4 regions of the Brucella sp. GW823-FHT04E01 genome follow, and region 1 is predicted to be linked to each of the others. Evidence: predicted binding sites of a transcription regulator. Region 1 holds the regulator's gene; each other region holds the start of a gene.

Region 1 (3,822 bases):
AAGGTTTGCGTATTTTATGGCGAGAAGCAGGCGCTGTTCGACGTCGATCTGGAAATCCAGGAAAAGATGGTCACGGCGCTGATCGGCCCTTCGGGTTGCGGCAAGTCTACCTTCCTGCGTTCGCTTAACCGCATGAACGATACGATCGAAGGCTGCAAGGTCGGTGGCAAGATCACGCTCGACAATGAAGACATCTACGATCCGAAGATCGATGTCGTCGAACTGCGCGCCCGTGTCGGCATGGTGTTCCAGAAGCCGAATCCGTTTCCGAAGTCGATTTATGAAAATGTCGCCTACGGCCCACGCATTCACGGTCTCGCCCGCACCAAGGCCGATCTTGAAGAAATCGTCGTGACGAGCTTGCAGAAGGCGAGCTTGTTCGAGGAAGTGAAGGATCGTTTGCACGATGCGGGCACCGGTCTTTCGGGCGGCCAGCAGCAACGTCTTTGCATCGCACGCGCGATTGCGGTGAGCCCGGAAGTCATTCTCATGGACGAACCGTGCTCGGCGCTCGACCCGATTGCGACCGCGAAGGTGGAGGAGCTGATCGACGAACTGCGCCAGAACTATACGATTGTGATCGTCACGCACTCCATGCAGCAGGCCGCGCGTGTTTCGCAGCGCACCGCCATGTTCCACCTCGGCAATCTGGTCGAAGTGGGTGACACGGAAACCATGTTCACCGCGCCGACCGAAAAGCGCACGCAGGACTACATTACCGGACGCTTCGGCTGATCCGGAACTGCGCTTCAACAGATAGACAGTGCGGCTTCCCCGCAATTTATATTACGAGGTCTACTATGCCGTCTCAGCATACCGTTCGCTCCTACGACGAGGAATTGAAGTTTCTCTCCCATAAGATCGCCGAAATGGGCGGACATGCGGAACGTATGGTCGAGCAGTCGGTCGCCGCTATCGTCAATGCGGACAATGCGCTCGCACAGCGCGTCATCTCCGACGATCTCATTCTCGATGCCAGCGAGCGCGAGATTGACGACAAGGCTGTGATGATTATCGCCAAGCGTCAGCCCATGGCTGTGGACCTGCGCGAGATCATCGGCTCGATCCGCATCTCTGCCGATCTGGAACGCGTGGGCGATCTGGGCAAGAATATCGCCAAACGCGTTGCCGCCGTTTCGGAATCACGCCAGCCGGTAAAGCTTTATCGCGGGCTCGAAACACTCGCCGAGCTGGCGCTGACCCAGCTCAAGGATGTTCTCGACGCCTATGCGTCGCGCTCGGTGCAGCAGATCAATGTCGTTCGCGACCGCGACGACGAGATTGATGCCATGTACACGTCACTGTTCCGCGAGCTGCTGACCTACATGATGGAAGATCCGCGCAATATTTCCGCCTGCACGCATCTTCTGTTCTGCGCAAAGAATATCGAGCGTATCGGCGATCACGCGACCAATATTGCGGAGACCGTCTACTACATCGTGACCGGCCTGCAAATGCCGGCCGAACGACCGAAGGAAGACCTGAGCCACGGTATTGTCGTGGATGAGGCGCGTAAACCCTGAACTACAGCCGACCGGACCACGGTCCGGCGGTTGAAAATGAGTGAATAGCGCGGCGGCACGCGGTCGATTGGGGGGATTGTATCCACCGCCCGCCGAATTTGGATAGGGAAATACTGGATGTCACAGGCACCCAAAATCGCTGTGGTAGAAGACGAAGAGGCGCTGAGCGTTCTTCTTCGCTATAATCTTGAGGCAGAGGGCTACCAGGTCGATACAATGCTGCGCGGCGACGAAGCCGAGATCGCCTTGCGCGAGAACGTACCGGATCTGCTCATTCTGGACTGGATGTTGCCGGGCGTATCGGGCATCGAGCTTTGCCGTCGCTTGCGCCAATGGCCGGAAACCGAACGCCTGCCCATCATCATGCTGACGGCACGTGGCGAGGAAAGCGAACGTGTTCGCGGCCTGAGCGTCGGTGCGGACGACTATGTCGTGAAGCCATTTTCGACGCCGGAACTGCTTGCGCGCGTCAAGGCGATGTTGCGCCGGTCGAATCCGAGCATTCTTTCGCACGTGCTGAAAGTGGGCGATCTGGTTCTCGACCGCCAACAGCATCGTGTCTATCGCAAGGAAAAGGAAGTTCGTCTCGGACCAACGGAATTCCGCCTGCTCGAATATTTCATGATGTCGCCCGGTCGTGTCTTCTCGCGTAGCCAGCTTCTGGATGGCGTTTGGGGACCGGATATCTATGTCGACGACCGCACGGTGGACGTCCATGTCGGACGGCTGCGCAAGGCGATCAATGTCGGTCGTGCGCTCGATCCGATCCGCACCGTTCGGGGTGCGGGTTATTCTTTCGGGTGACCGCTGCGGTCATCTCGGCGTCAGGAATTGAACTTGTCCGACCCGCCACGGTATCCGTGGCGGGTCGTTTTTGTCCAAGACCCAGCTTTGCAAGGTGCGGATCGTGCTCGCCCGATTCGCATTGCAACAACCCGAAACGGGTCTCAAAAGCATAATCTCACGCGATGTTACAAATCTGTTGTCAAAGTTGACAAAGAGCAATGGAACCGGCCTGGAAGCAGAAATTCTGCAGAAGATTTGAAACACCACGAATGTGTATGCAAAAAATGTACAAGCAAAGGCGAATTAAGGCAGCGATATGGCGTGTATTGCGAGACTTTGAATCTCGTTAAATCAATATCTTACCTGAATCGCTAATTCTTGTTAAGGAATTGTTAATATATTTAAAGGGCTTGTAGGCACATTCGCAATCTCGATTCGGAATTGTTTTAGGACTTTTCAGCGGTCTCCAGCATTGTTGGGATTTGACCCGTCGCCTTTTTTTGGCCTAAAAATTCCAAAACCTTGAATTCGATTGAGCGACTGTAGGACGTGTGATTTTGATCTTCGTCCTCTTTGACTTGCACCGCAGTCAGACGTTCGCGCGCATCGTTCCAGATGTGTTCGCCTGAATGGATGACTGGATCAGTTAAGGGTCCTAACATGAGACTGAGCCATTGACGCGCGCCGCGAAGTGGAAATTGCCCGCTCTTATCGGGCTGGTGATTGCGCCTTTCGTGGTGACCGGTTGCACGACAACCGGAACCTCGGGAAAAGCCAATTCGGAAAAGACGGCGGCAAGCCACGTCAAATCCGTCAATGGCGTGAAGACCTACACCTACACCGCACGGGACAAGAATTGCCTTGAACGTGCGATGTTCTTCGAATCCAATCGTTCGAGTTCCGACGGTCTTCTGGCTGTTGGTACGGTCGTCATGAACCGTCTCGCGTCGGGACGTTATCCGGATACGATTTGCGGTGTCGTCGGTCAGAAGAACCAGTTTGCGCCCGGTGTGCTTACCCGCCAGATGAATTCCAAGGCGCTGCCTGATGTTCAGGCCGCTGCTGACGCGGTTCTGAAGGGTGAGCGTCATCCGAAGCTCAAGAATGCCATGTTCTTCCACACGGCGGGTCTGAAGTTCCCTTACAACAATATGCATTACGTGCTCGTAGCCGGTGGAAATTCCTTCTACGAGAAGCGCAATCGCGACGGCTCGCTGCAAAATCCGGTCCCGCAGGAGCCATACAATCTGGCTATGGCCTATTCGCCACAATCGCCTTCCGTTCCACAGGATCCGTCTTATGATGTGACCTTGCCACAGACCGGTCCAGTTCCGGGAACGGAACCGACCGTTCAGGTGGCACTCGCGGAAGCGGCAAAGGCTCAAAGTGTGGAACAGAGTACTGGCGCTGGTCCGCAGGCCCGTGGCGAACGACTGGCACGCCATCGCGGTGTGGCTGCACCTCAGCAGGAACAGCATATGCAGGTGGCCTCCTACCAGCCGCAATTCGATAC
Region 2 (3,822 bases), on a different contig from region 1:
GGCAGGCGGTTCACCGGCTCACGATCTCCAATGGCCCGCTGACGGCCAGGATCATCAATTGGGGCGCAGCCATTCAGGATCTGCGCATGGAGGGCCATGCGGCTCCGCTGGTGATCGGCTATCGCGACTTTGCCGATTATCCGGCCCATTCACCGCATCTGGGTGCGATTGCGGGTCGTTCGGCCAATCGCATCCGCAATGCCCGGTTTGATCTGGACGGAACGACTTACGAGGTAGAGCCGAATTTTCAGGGCCGCCACAATCTGCACGGCGGCAGCAAGGGGCTCGGCAATCGCGTCTGGAAGATAACCGGAAACGGTCCGGATTTCGTGACGCTTGCGACAGTGGCAACCGATGGCGAGATGGGGTTTCCCGGCAACCTGAATGTCAGCTGCACCTATATGCTCACCGGGGATGGGACGCTAATCGTGCGGCTGGAAGCGGTGACCGACAAGCCGACCGTCTGCAACCTGCTGCATCACAGCTACTTCAATCTCGATGATGGCGGCGAGGGCGATATTCTCGATCATCAGCTCAAGATCGACGCCGACGCCTATATGCCGGTCGATGATGCTCTCATTCCGGACGGACGCGTTCTGCCGGTCAAAGGAACGCCTTTCGATTTCCGGGAGTTCCGTCCGATTCGCTTTGAGGAGAATGGCAGTCAGGTCCAGTATGACAGTAATTTCTGCCTGACCGCAGCGCGGGGACCATTGCGCCCATGCGCGTCGGTCAAGGGCGCTCGTTCCGGTATTCGTCTCGATATCTCAACGACAGAACCGGGCGTTCAGTTCTATGCAGGCAACACCATGGCCAATGATTGCATCGGCCTGATGGGCAAGCCTTACGGAAAACACGCGGGTTTCTGTCTTGAGCCGCAGATATGGCCGGGATCGCTGGAATATCCGTATTTCCCGCAGGCAATATTGCGTCCGGGTGAGATTTACGCCCAGACCAGCCATTTCAGCTTTTCACGCGAAAAATAATCAATCAGCAAAAGCGGCGCGTGCGGTTTCCATCGGAGCGAGCGCGCCGCGTATCTCAACGACACGCGCTGCAACCAGATGCGCCTTGCGGGCTGCATCCACCGGAGCAAGCCCGTTCAATCGCGCAGCAAGATAGGCACCGTTGAAGCTGTCGCCAGCGCCGGTGGTGTCCACGGCTTGCGCCACAACGGACGGTACTGACACACTTTCATCGCCGGAGACGACCAGAGCCGGTTCGGTGCCGTCCTTGACGACGATCTCTTTCACGCCGAGTGCGGCAAGGCGATCTGCACAAGCAGCGGCATCCTTGTCGCCAAAGAGCGCTTGTTCATCGGGAAATGTGGGTAGGGCAATATCCGCAATGCGCATCGCTTCGCTGATGATCTCCTGCGCAACTTTCCGGTCTGGCCAGAGCTGGTGGCGGAAATTCGGATCGAATGCGATTCGTGAGCCAGCGGCGCGGCACTTCCGCAAGACATCGAAAAACGTGTCGCGATGCTCGGGCAGGATGATGGCGATTGAAATGCCCGAAAAATAGATGATGTCACGGCCGGTCAGGCTTTTTTCAAGGGCTTCGCGGTCGCTGGCGAGACGCCTTGCGGCGGCGTCGCTCCGCCAATAGGTGAAGGAACGCTCGGCGCCGTTGAGCGTGATTGCGTAAAGACCGGGATGAAGTCCGTCAATAATGGGGCTATGGGCGATTCCGATTCCATTTGATGTCAGGAATACGCGCTGCTTCTGGGAGAAGCTGTCTTCGCCGAAAGCGGTCACATATTCGACAGGGTAGGATTTCTCCATCAGTGCCCGCATGTACCAGGCGGTGTTCAGCGTATCACCCGCAAAACCCATGCGCCATTGATCGCCTTCATTGCCTGAAAGCTCGATCATGCATTCGCCGATAGACGCAAATCCGCCCATGTCAGTCTCCTCACTTCCAATGGGGCTAACGCCTATACTAATTTGCCGTTATGTAAAATTGGTTTGTCGGTAGTCATCCAGCCTTTATCGACTTGCCACATTCATTGTGTAAGCATCCCCCGACTGCATCGCCCTCAAAATCGGGATAGCTTTTCAAAAGCACGATGCATTACCTGATATTTTGGAGTTCCGCTGACGTCGTGTAGCGAACCTCAGCCAAGGATTTGACATGCGTTATGCGATTTATTTCACGCCGCCATCCAATGATGCGCTTTTGAAGGTTGCCGCAAACTGGCTCGGGCGCAATGCGTTCAGCGGGGAACCGGTCAAGATGCCTGCGATTCGCTCGCTCGCGACCGCTGAAATCGCCCAGCTGACCGAAGAGCCGCGCCGTTATGGTTTTCATGCGACCATGAAAGCGCCGTTCCGTCTGGATGAAGAACATACTGAAAATGACCTGCTTTCCGCATTGATGCATTTCGCATCGTCGGCGTCACCGGTCGTCATTCCCCGTTTGAAGCTGCATGCAATTGGCCCGTTCTTCGCGCTCGTGCCGGAAGAGCCGGTTGCTGAGCTGAACCAGCTCGCCAATGATGTTGTCGTTGCCTTCGACCGGTTTCGCGCACCGCTCACTGAGGCGGAAATTGCAAAGCGGCGGCCGGAGCGTCTCAGCGAGACGCAGCGCCACAATATCGAACGCTGGGGCTATCCCTATGTTTTTGACGAGTTCCGCTTTCATATGACCCTGACCGGCCCGGTGGAGGAGAAGGACCGCGCTCGCGTGGAGCGGACGCTGGACGAATTTTTCACGCCGCTGCTGGATGACGCCGTAGAGGTTGCGAATCTCGCTCTGTTCGTGGAACCTGAGAAAGGGGCTCCTTTCGAGATTCATTCGCTGCATCCTCTGACCGGTGGCCAGGTTGCGTCTGCTCGGGCCTCACGAGCGGTTGGGAGGCCGTAAGCAATGGGAAATGAAACGGTTCTGCGCAACGCCCGTATCGTGCTCTCCGACGATGTCGTTCTCGGTTCTCTGAAGCTCGTCGGCGGCAAGATCGCCGATATCTCTACCGGCACCTCCAGTATTGGCGAAGATATGGAAGGCGACTTCCTGACGCCGGGACTGGTGGAACTGCACACAGATCATCTCGAAGGACACTATGCTCCGCGCCCCAAGGTGCGCTGGAACCCGATTGCCGCCGTACAGGCGCATGATGCCCAGATTGCCGCCTCCGGGATCACCACCGTTTTCGACGCATTGCGTATCGGTTTCGATGACGACGCCGAAACGGGTATCGACGATATGCGCAAGCTTTCGTCGGCGATTGCCGAAGGCCGCGATGCGGGCCGTCTGCGCGCCGACCATTTCCTGCATTTGCGTTGCGAGGTTTCCGCACCCGACTGCCTTCCTGCCTTCGAACAGTTCGGCAATCAGGCGCTGGTCAGGCTGGTATCGCTGATGGATCACGCGCCGGGGCAGCGGCAGTTCACGGATATCGAAACCTACAAGACATATTTTATTCGCAAGCTGAAATTCTCGGAAGAAGAGTTCCGGCTCTATTGCGAGCGGCGTATCGGGCAGTCCCAGCAATATTCCGCGCCGACACGCAAGGCGATTGCCGAATTGTGCCACCAGCGCGGGGTTATTCTGGCGAGCCACGATGACGCGACGACAGAGCATGTCGCGGAAGCACAGGCACAGGGAATACGCGTCGCGGAATTTCCCACGACACATACAGCTGCGAAAGCGTCAAAAGATTCCGGAATGTCGGTGCTTATGGGGGCGCCGAATGTCGTGCGCGGCGGTTCGCATTCGGGAAATGTGTCTGCGCGCGAGCTGGTCGAAGCCGGGCATCTCGATATCATATCGTCGGATTATATCCCGGCCAGCATGATGCAGTCGGCGTTTTTTCTCGCTGAT
Region 3 (3,822 bases), on a different contig from region 1:
GATGAAGCCGAACACCACCTGAACGCCCGCGCGCTCCAGATCGCGTGCCCAACGAATATTCGCTTCCTCATCGAAGCGTGCCTTCAGCTCGACCAGCGCCGTTACCGACTTGCCCGCTTCTGCAGCATCGACCAATGCGCGCACGATCGGGCTGTCATTGGAGGTACGATACAGCGTCTGCTTGATCGCCAGCACATCCGGGTCGGCTGCAGCCTGCCGCAGGAACTGCACCACCACGTCAAACGATTCATAGGGGTGATGGACCACAATGTCCTTTTCACGAATCGCTGCAAAGCAATCGCCGCCATGCTCGCGAATACGCTCCGGGAAACGCGGATTGTAGGATACGAATTTGAGGTCATCCCGCGGGATCGAAACGATCTCCGAAATCATGTTGAGCGCCAGAAGACCTTCATGCACGCTGATGCGGTTTTCCGAAACGCCAAGTTCCGTCGCCACGAAGACGCGCAAGGCTTCTGGCATTTCGCCGTCAAACTCAATGCGGATAACCTGACCGCGACGACGGCGTTTCAGTGCTGTCTCGAAGAGACGAACGAGATCTTCCGCCTCTTCTTCCACTTCGATATCGCTGTCACGGATGATGCGGAACGTACCGGCGCCGCGCACTTCGTAACCGGGGAACAGTCGCCCGATGAACAGGCTCACCGCGTCCTCGATGGTGATGAAGCGGTAGGTGTTTTGCTGGTCTGTCGGCAGCTGAATGAAGCGCTTGAGCGCGACCGGAATACGCAGAAGGGCCGTCATCGGATGATTGTCGGCGCGGCGCGCAAGCTGCAGGGCGATGGAAAAGCCGAGGTTCGGAATGAACGGGAACGGATGCGCCGGATCAATGGAGAGTGGCGTCAGAACAGGGAAAATCGTTTCGAGGAAGTGGTTTTCAAGCCATTCCTTTTCGGGCTTTGAAAGCGCCGACGGGCGAACAATCTCGATGCTGTCCTGTTCCAGTTCCTCGCGCAGCATACGCAGGCGTTCCTGCTGTTCTTCCTGCAAGCGCCCTACTTCGTCCAGAACGAAGTCGAGCTGTTCCTGCGGCGTGCGTCCATCGGCGCTGCGCATCGCCACACCGGCGCGCACCTGAGCGGCGAGACCGGCAATGCGGACCATAAAAAATTCATCGAGATTGGCGGCGGAGATAGACAGGAAGCGCAGGCGTTCAAGCAGAGGCTGCCGCATATTCGCGGCTTCTTCGAGAACACGCCGGTTGAATTGCAGCCAGGAAAACTCGCGATTCACAAAGCGGTCGGAACTTTGCATCAATTCGCCGTTCAAAGCTTTGTGAACGTCAGGGGCTACGTCCACATCGGGAACGACGGTTGGGTTGGGGGCTAGTCCGGCTGTCATTTCGTGTGTCCCGCCTTCAATCGCGTTGGGGGTTTCGCTCGCCATAACGCTGTTTTCGCTCATTTTTCCTGTCCCGACTTCCACCGGAACATTCCGGCTCTGCCTTAAGCCTATGGCTGTCATATGACAGTTTGATAGCAATTAGCTTCAAATGTCCTCAGAATTGATGAAAACGCTTCCGGAAACAAGACTTTCGCGGTACACGCATGCCAATGTCTATGCATGATCCTGTCCGGGACCCGGTTCAGGATCATGCTCATACCGCCCATCGACCAGAACCGGAGCATATTATGTCCGATCACATTATTCCTCACTTTCAGAACGACGCCGGCCATGCGGCCATCGAAATCGGCGTGAAGGAATTCATGTGCGTCGGTGCAAACCCGCCTTTCGATCATCCGCACGTGTTTCTCGACATGGGTGATGAAAGTGAAGTCGTTTGCCCGTATTGTTCGACCCTCTATCGCTACAACGCCAAGCTCCATGCCGACGAAACCGTTCCGGCTGGCTGCGTTTACGAAGCACCCGCCGACAAAGCCGCCTGATCTGGGCAGCCTCACGGGGCTGAATGCCGGATGATCTCATCGACATGAGCAAAGGGCGCATATTGATTGCCGGGGCCGGAGTTGCCGGTCTGTCGGCAGCATTGGAGCTGGCAGCGCGCGGCTGGAATGTCCGGCTTGTCGAAAAGGCCGAGACCCTTTCGGAAGTCGGTGCTGGCCTGCAACTTGCACCCAATGCGATGCGTCATCTGGAACGGCTCGGCGTTGCCGGCCGTCTTTCTGCACAAGCCATAACGCCGGAAGCGCTCTACCTCATGGATGGGCGCAAAGCGCGTCCGCTGATGGAAATGAAGCTTGGCGACAAGGCTTCTCAGCGCTGGCACCATCCCTATGTCGTTTGCCATCGCGCCGATCTGCAATCCGCTTTGCTCGACGCCTGCTGTGAAGAGCCCGGCATCGACATCAGCCTCGGTGCTGAAATCACAAATCATCGCGTCGAAAACGGCGCTGTTGTAGCCACTATCCGCCGTGGCAATTCCGAAGAATCTGTCGACGCTGCATATCTGATCGCCTGCGATGGCGTCTGGTCGGCGGAGCGCTCGAAGGCAGGTTTCAGCAAGGCAAGGTTCAGCGGCCATATTGCCTGGCGCACTACGCTCGCGGCGGATGCCCTCCCCGCATCGTTTTCGTCCGCTGTTGTAACAAGCAACGCAGTTTCAGCATGGCTCGGCAGGCAAGCGCATTTCATCGCCTATCCGGTCAAGGGCGGCAGTTTCTTCAATTTCGTCGCCATCACGACGGGCGAAAACCCCGGCGAAGTCTGGTCCAGAACCGGCGATCCGGCGCGCTTGCGCTCCATCTACGCGGAGTGGGGCGCTCCCGTTCGCGATGTGCTGGCGGCTGCCAATGAGTGGACCTATTGGCCGCTTTTCGAAATGCCAGATGCTCAATTCGTCGGGCCGGACCGGACGATTTTTCTCGGCGACGCTTCGCATGCGGTCACACCTTTTGCTGCACAAGGTGCCGCCATGGCGATCGAGGATGCTGCGGCCATTGCCGAGGCACTGGACAGTGGCGACCACGAAGCAGGGCTGAAGCGCTTCGATACCGTCCGCAAGGAGCGGATTGCTGCGGTTGCCAAGCGCGGCCAGTTGAACAGGTTCGCCTATCACGCCACCGGCATTTTCGCGCTTGGCCGCAACACGCTCTTCGCCATGCGCAGTCCGGATAGTTTCCTGAAGGATCTGGACTGGCTCTATGGCTATGATGCCATTGCGGCAGTGCGGAATTAAGCTGCGTCGCGCGCAGCTTCGAGCGTCGCAACGTCGAGCTTGACCATCTTCATCACGGCATCGGCCACGCGCTGGCGTTGTTCGGCTGTGCCGTTCTGCAGGACATCCAGCAACATCTGCGGCACGACCTGCCACGAGAAGCCATACTTGTCCGTCAGCCAGCCGCATTCCATCGGCGCGCCGCCCTCCATCAGTTTCTCCCAGAACATATCCAGTTCCACCTGATCCTTGCATTGGACGAAAAGCGAAACTGCCGGGGAAAACTTGAAGGTCGGCCCGCCGTTGAGGCCGGATATCGCCTGCCCGTCGAGCGTGAAGTTCGCCACAACCACATCCGTGCCTTCGGGCTGGTGTGCATGCTCAAATCGAATGAAGCCATCGACGGAAGCCGATCTTCCGCAAGCGCGGAAGATCGAGACATAGTGGTTCGCCGCTTCTTCGGCCTGCTTGTCGAACCAGAGACAGATTGTCAGACCTGACATTGTTTCCTCCTCAGCCCATAACCTTCTTGGCTTCTTCCATATCCATCCACATTATCTCCCAGATATGGCCGTCAAGATCTTCAAAGCTGCGTCCATACATGAATCCATAGTCCTGTTTCGGACCCGGATCCGCCTTACCGCCAGCGTTTACCGCTTTCTCAACGGTGGTATCGACTTCAGCCT
Region 4 (3,822 bases), on a different contig from region 1:
CCTTCCGGCAGGGAACCATCATCCTCGATCATGCCAACCGCACCAAGAATATCGGTTACACGCGGCGTCTCTTCCTTCACGGCTTCCCGCATTTCGGGTTCCGGAACGGCAACATCACCGGCCAGATCTGGGTCGAGCAGACGGTGCGTGTAATCAAAGGTCGGTCCGAGCAACTGACCGCCCGGCAGATCCTTGTAGGTCGCAGAAATGCGACGTTCGATCAGCATTTCAGCGGTTTCCATCGGCCGCGAATAGCCAAAACGCGGCAAGGTTGTGCGGTAGGCGCGCACCAGAAAGATTGCCTCGATCAGATCGCCGCGCGACTGACGAACAGCAAGTGCCGCCAGTTCGCGATCATAGAGCGAACCTTCGGCCATGACGCGATCAACCGCCAGCGCCAGCTGTTCGGCAATCTGGTCGAGACGCAGAGCCGGAACCGAACGATCGCCGCGACGACGATCATCGAGAAGACGGTGGGCATTATGGATGGCCGTTTCGCCACCCTTTACGGCAACATACATTTTCAGCCCTCCAGAGCGGAAACGCGGGTTGTGCGGGGAAGCGCTGCAACAGCGCCGTCGCTGACCAGAACAAGATCAACGCCGAGCGGGTATTGTGCGCCGTTCTCACGCCATTGCTGGATGAAGTCCTGCGGCAGGCCATCAACCTGAAGTGCACGTTCGCCATCAATACCGGGGCCTTTCAGCACAAAGCCCTGTCCGCTTGTCAGCGACGCAACCGCGAGGACAACGGTTGTCGAACGGTCGGGAAATTCGGCGTCGCCCTGTGAAAACCCTGCCAGAGACGGCAGCAGCGAAACATTGCTGGCTAGAGCGAATTGTGCGGCATCCGCACTTTCGACACGCGGCGCGCCCGTGTGGAAAGTAAGCCAGGCGGTTGCGCTTTCATCAGCTGCTATCGCTGCATCGCACCAGACAGTCGCATCGTGATCGAGCAGGGTTGCTGCAATAACGCCCAGTTCAGGCGTCAGCGGTTGCGGTGGTGCGGCTGTGTGCGCCAATGGATAAATGCGACCGGGATTAGCCATGGCGTGCATGACGGCATGAAAAACCGACTGCGCATTCGTCACCGGATCGACAAAGCCACCCTCAAACGCGGAGGAAGTGCTGTTTTCGAGAGAAAAAGGAAGCATCAATTGTCTCCCCGGACCATTGTGAAGAAATCGACCTTAGTAGCGGCGGCTTCGCCGCGCAGCTTGACGTCGGCATCGTCCAGCCGCTTGCGCAAGACATTCAGCACTTGTGCCTCCACGGCATCGCGATGGCCTTCATCGAGCCACAATGCATCAAAGACAGCGGCAAGCCGCGCCTTTTCCTGATCGCGACCGAGCGCATAAGAGTGACCGACAGAACCGTCGGAGAGCCGCACCGTAGCGCGCGTCACCGTTGCCTCGCCGACATTGAAGGGTGCGCCGCCGCCGCCAATGCGGCCACGCAGCATTACGAGACCGGTTTCCGGTCCGCGCAGAACTTCAAATTCCGGCTTGTTGGACCATGCCTGCCAGAAAGCTTGCAGCTCTTCGCCGCTTGCACGTGCAAGAACTGCCATGCTTGCCTGCCGTGCGGCTTGAACTGAATCTGGCACTGCATCCGGCACCGTTCCGCTTTCAGTGGCGGAACCGGCTCCGCCTCCCTTCGCACTTTGCTCCGTACCGTACATGAGCTTCCCTGCCCTGTTAGTTCCAGAGCGCGCTTTGACCTGATTGCATCAGATCGTCGCTCTGGAGTTTGTTTTGAGGCGCATCTTGTCCGAAAACCGTTTCATGTTTTTCGGGATGCACTCCCGTTGACTTGCTCTCTCAAATTGTCTAGTTATATAGACAACTATACAATACCAGAATGATTACACCCTGCCAATGACAGGACGATGACAGTTGATGACAAAGACCAGACGAATTGAGAGAAACAGCGGCGTGGCCATCTGGCGGCAGATTGCCGACGAGATACGCGGTGAGATCAGGGCTGGCAGGCTTCAGTCGGGTGCGCGTATGCCCGCCGAGATGGAACTTGCCGACAGGTTTGGAGTCAATCGCCATACGGTGCGCAGCGCCATTGCCGCGCTGACGCAGGAAGGCGTGCTGCGTGCCGAGCAAGGGCGCGGCACCTTCGTTGCCAATGCAAAGCGCCTCACCTACCAGATCGGACGTCGCACCCGCATTTCGCAATCGCTGGCTTCGCAGGTGCGCGACATGAAGGGCGCGCTGCTCGCTTCCGGCACAGCGCCTGCCTCTCAGGATATAGCCGAGGCGCTAGAGATCGAGCCTGGTTCACCGGTCCTGCGGCTGGAAACCTTGCACAGCGCTGACGGACGCCCTGTGTCGCGCGCAACGCTCTGGATCAGTGCCGAACAATTTCCGGAAATTGCCGAGGATTATGCGGAAAGCGGTTCCATCACCGTGGCTTTCCGAAAAGCAGGTATTGCCGATTACTTCCGTAAATCGACAATCATATCCGCCCGCCATGCGGATTCAGATGATCTGAAACATTTGAAGCTTTCGCCCGGCGCTATTGTACTGACGGCCAAGGCGATCAATGTGAACACCGATGGAGTGCCAATCCAGTATTCGCTGACACGGTTTTCAGCGGATAATATGGAGTTTTCTATCGACACGTATCCCGGTGACCCGCAGATGAACGACATGAACTGAAGCATGCTAGCGCTGAACTGCTCTCGAAGCTGTTATGAACGCGCTCAATCCAGACAGGACATTTCCAATGACCGTGACCATTTTTCATAATCCGAAATGCGGCACCTCGCGCAATACGCTGGCAATGATCCGTGCCAGTGGCGAAGAGCCCGTCATCATCGAATATGTGCAGAATCCACCCACGCGGAAACGTCTGCTCGGTCTGCTGGCGGCAATGAACATGACACCACGCGAACTGCTGCGCGAGAAAGGCACACCCTATGCTGAACTCGGGCTGTCCGATCCGAAATGGACTGACGACGAGCTGATCGATTTCATGATGGCTCATCCAATTCTGATCAACCGGCCCATCGTCGAAACGCCGCGCGGCACCAGGCTTTGCCGTCCCTCTGAGCTGGTTCTGCCGCTTCTGGAAAACCCGGTCGCATCATTCACCAAAGAAGACGGCGAGCAGGTTACATCTGAGGGCAAATCACGCTGACGAGCTCGCGATCAGACATCATTTTTCCTAGAAAATCGGAAGTATGATCCAATAAAAAAGGCGCTGTAAAACAGCGCCTTATCGTAATTCACTTATAAACTGGATTATATTCGTTCTCAGAACGGAATTTCGTCGTCCAGATCGCGCGAGAAGCCACCGCTGCTGCCACCCTGATTGGATGGGCCAGACGAGCCGAAATCACCGCCGCCACCGGAATAATCAGACATCTGGTTACGGTTGCCGCCACCGCCGCCGAACGAACGGCCTTCACCGCCGCCTTCACCACGGCTATCGAGCATCTGCAGCTCACCACGGAACTTCTGCAGCACGACTTCCGTCGAATAACGGTCATTGCCGTTCTGATCCTGCCATTTGCGGGTCTGGAGCGCGCCTTCGATGTAAACCTTGGCGCCCTTCTTCAGATATTGTTCCGCAACCTTGGCGAGGTTCTCATTGAAGATGACAACGCTGTGCCATTCGGTGCGGTCCTTGCGTTCGCCGCTCTGACGGTCGCGCCAGCTTTCCGACGTTGCAATGCGCAGATTGGCAACCACGTCGCCGGAATTCAGACGACGAATTTCCGGATCGGCACCAAGATTGCCGACCAGAATGACTTTATTGACACTACCAGCCATCGAAAATTACTCCGGGTCTTGCATGCACACCCTTTCCG

The links. Region 1 encodes PhoB, which activates phosphate uptake and scavenging genes when phosphate is short. Its sites were predicted from a motif close to TGTCATNNANCTGTCAT; they were not measured.
Positions count from the first base shown of each region.
Region 2: a site for PhoB is predicted at 1,976-1,992, ahead of AC1RHM_RS00020 (DUF1045 domain-containing protein). Genes of this name have one in related genera too.
Region 3: a site for PhoB is predicted at 1,475-1,491, ahead of AC1RHM_RS21695 (RNA degradosome polyphosphate kinase). Genes of this name have one in related genera too.
Region 4: a site for PhoB is predicted at 1,877-1,893, ahead of phnF (phosphonate metabolism transcriptional regulator PhnF). Genes of this name have one in related genera too.

Region 1 covers NZ_JBXAIK010000004.1:682,738-686,559, reverse strand. The annotation lists gene pstB (phosphate ABC transporter ATP-binding protein PstB) at 1-735, shown strand, start outside; gene phoU (phosphate signaling complex protein PhoU) at 801-1,523, shown strand; gene phoB (phosphate regulon transcriptional regulator PhoB) at 1,641-2,327, shown strand; gene AC1RHM_RS18340 (cell wall hydrolase) at 2,984-3,822, shown strand, end outside.
Region 2 covers NZ_JBXAIK010000001.1:448-4,269, forward strand. The annotation lists gene AC1RHM_RS00010 (aldose epimerase family protein) at 1-986, shown strand, start outside; gene AC1RHM_RS00015 (sugar kinase) at 987-1,904, opposite strand; gene AC1RHM_RS00020 (DUF1045 domain-containing protein) at 2,134-2,865, shown strand; gene AC1RHM_RS00025 (alpha-D-ribose 1-methylphosphonate 5-triphosphate diphosphatase) at 2,869-3,822, shown strand, end outside.
Region 3 covers NZ_JBXAIK010000006.1:168,619-172,440, forward strand. The annotation lists gene AC1RHM_RS21695 (RNA degradosome polyphosphate kinase) at 1-1,362, opposite strand, end outside; gene AC1RHM_RS21700 (zinc-finger domain-containing protein) at 1,653-1,907, shown strand; gene AC1RHM_RS21705 (FAD-binding protein) at 1,952-3,157, shown strand; gene AC1RHM_RS21710 (VOC family protein) at 3,154-3,639, opposite strand; gene AC1RHM_RS21715 (VOC family protein) at 3,650-3,822, opposite strand, start outside.
Region 4 covers NZ_JBXAIK010000001.1:140,222-144,043, reverse strand. The annotation lists gene AC1RHM_RS00680 (carbon-phosphorus lyase complex subunit) at 1-521, opposite strand, end outside; gene phnH (phosphonate C-P lyase system protein PhnH) at 524-1,153, opposite strand; gene phnG (phosphonate C-P lyase system protein PhnG) at 1,153-1,680, opposite strand; gene phnF (phosphonate metabolism transcriptional regulator PhnF) at 1,895-2,668, shown strand; gene arsC (arsenate reductase (glutaredoxin)) at 2,736-3,149, shown strand; gene ssb (single-stranded DNA-binding protein) at 3,266-3,784, opposite strand.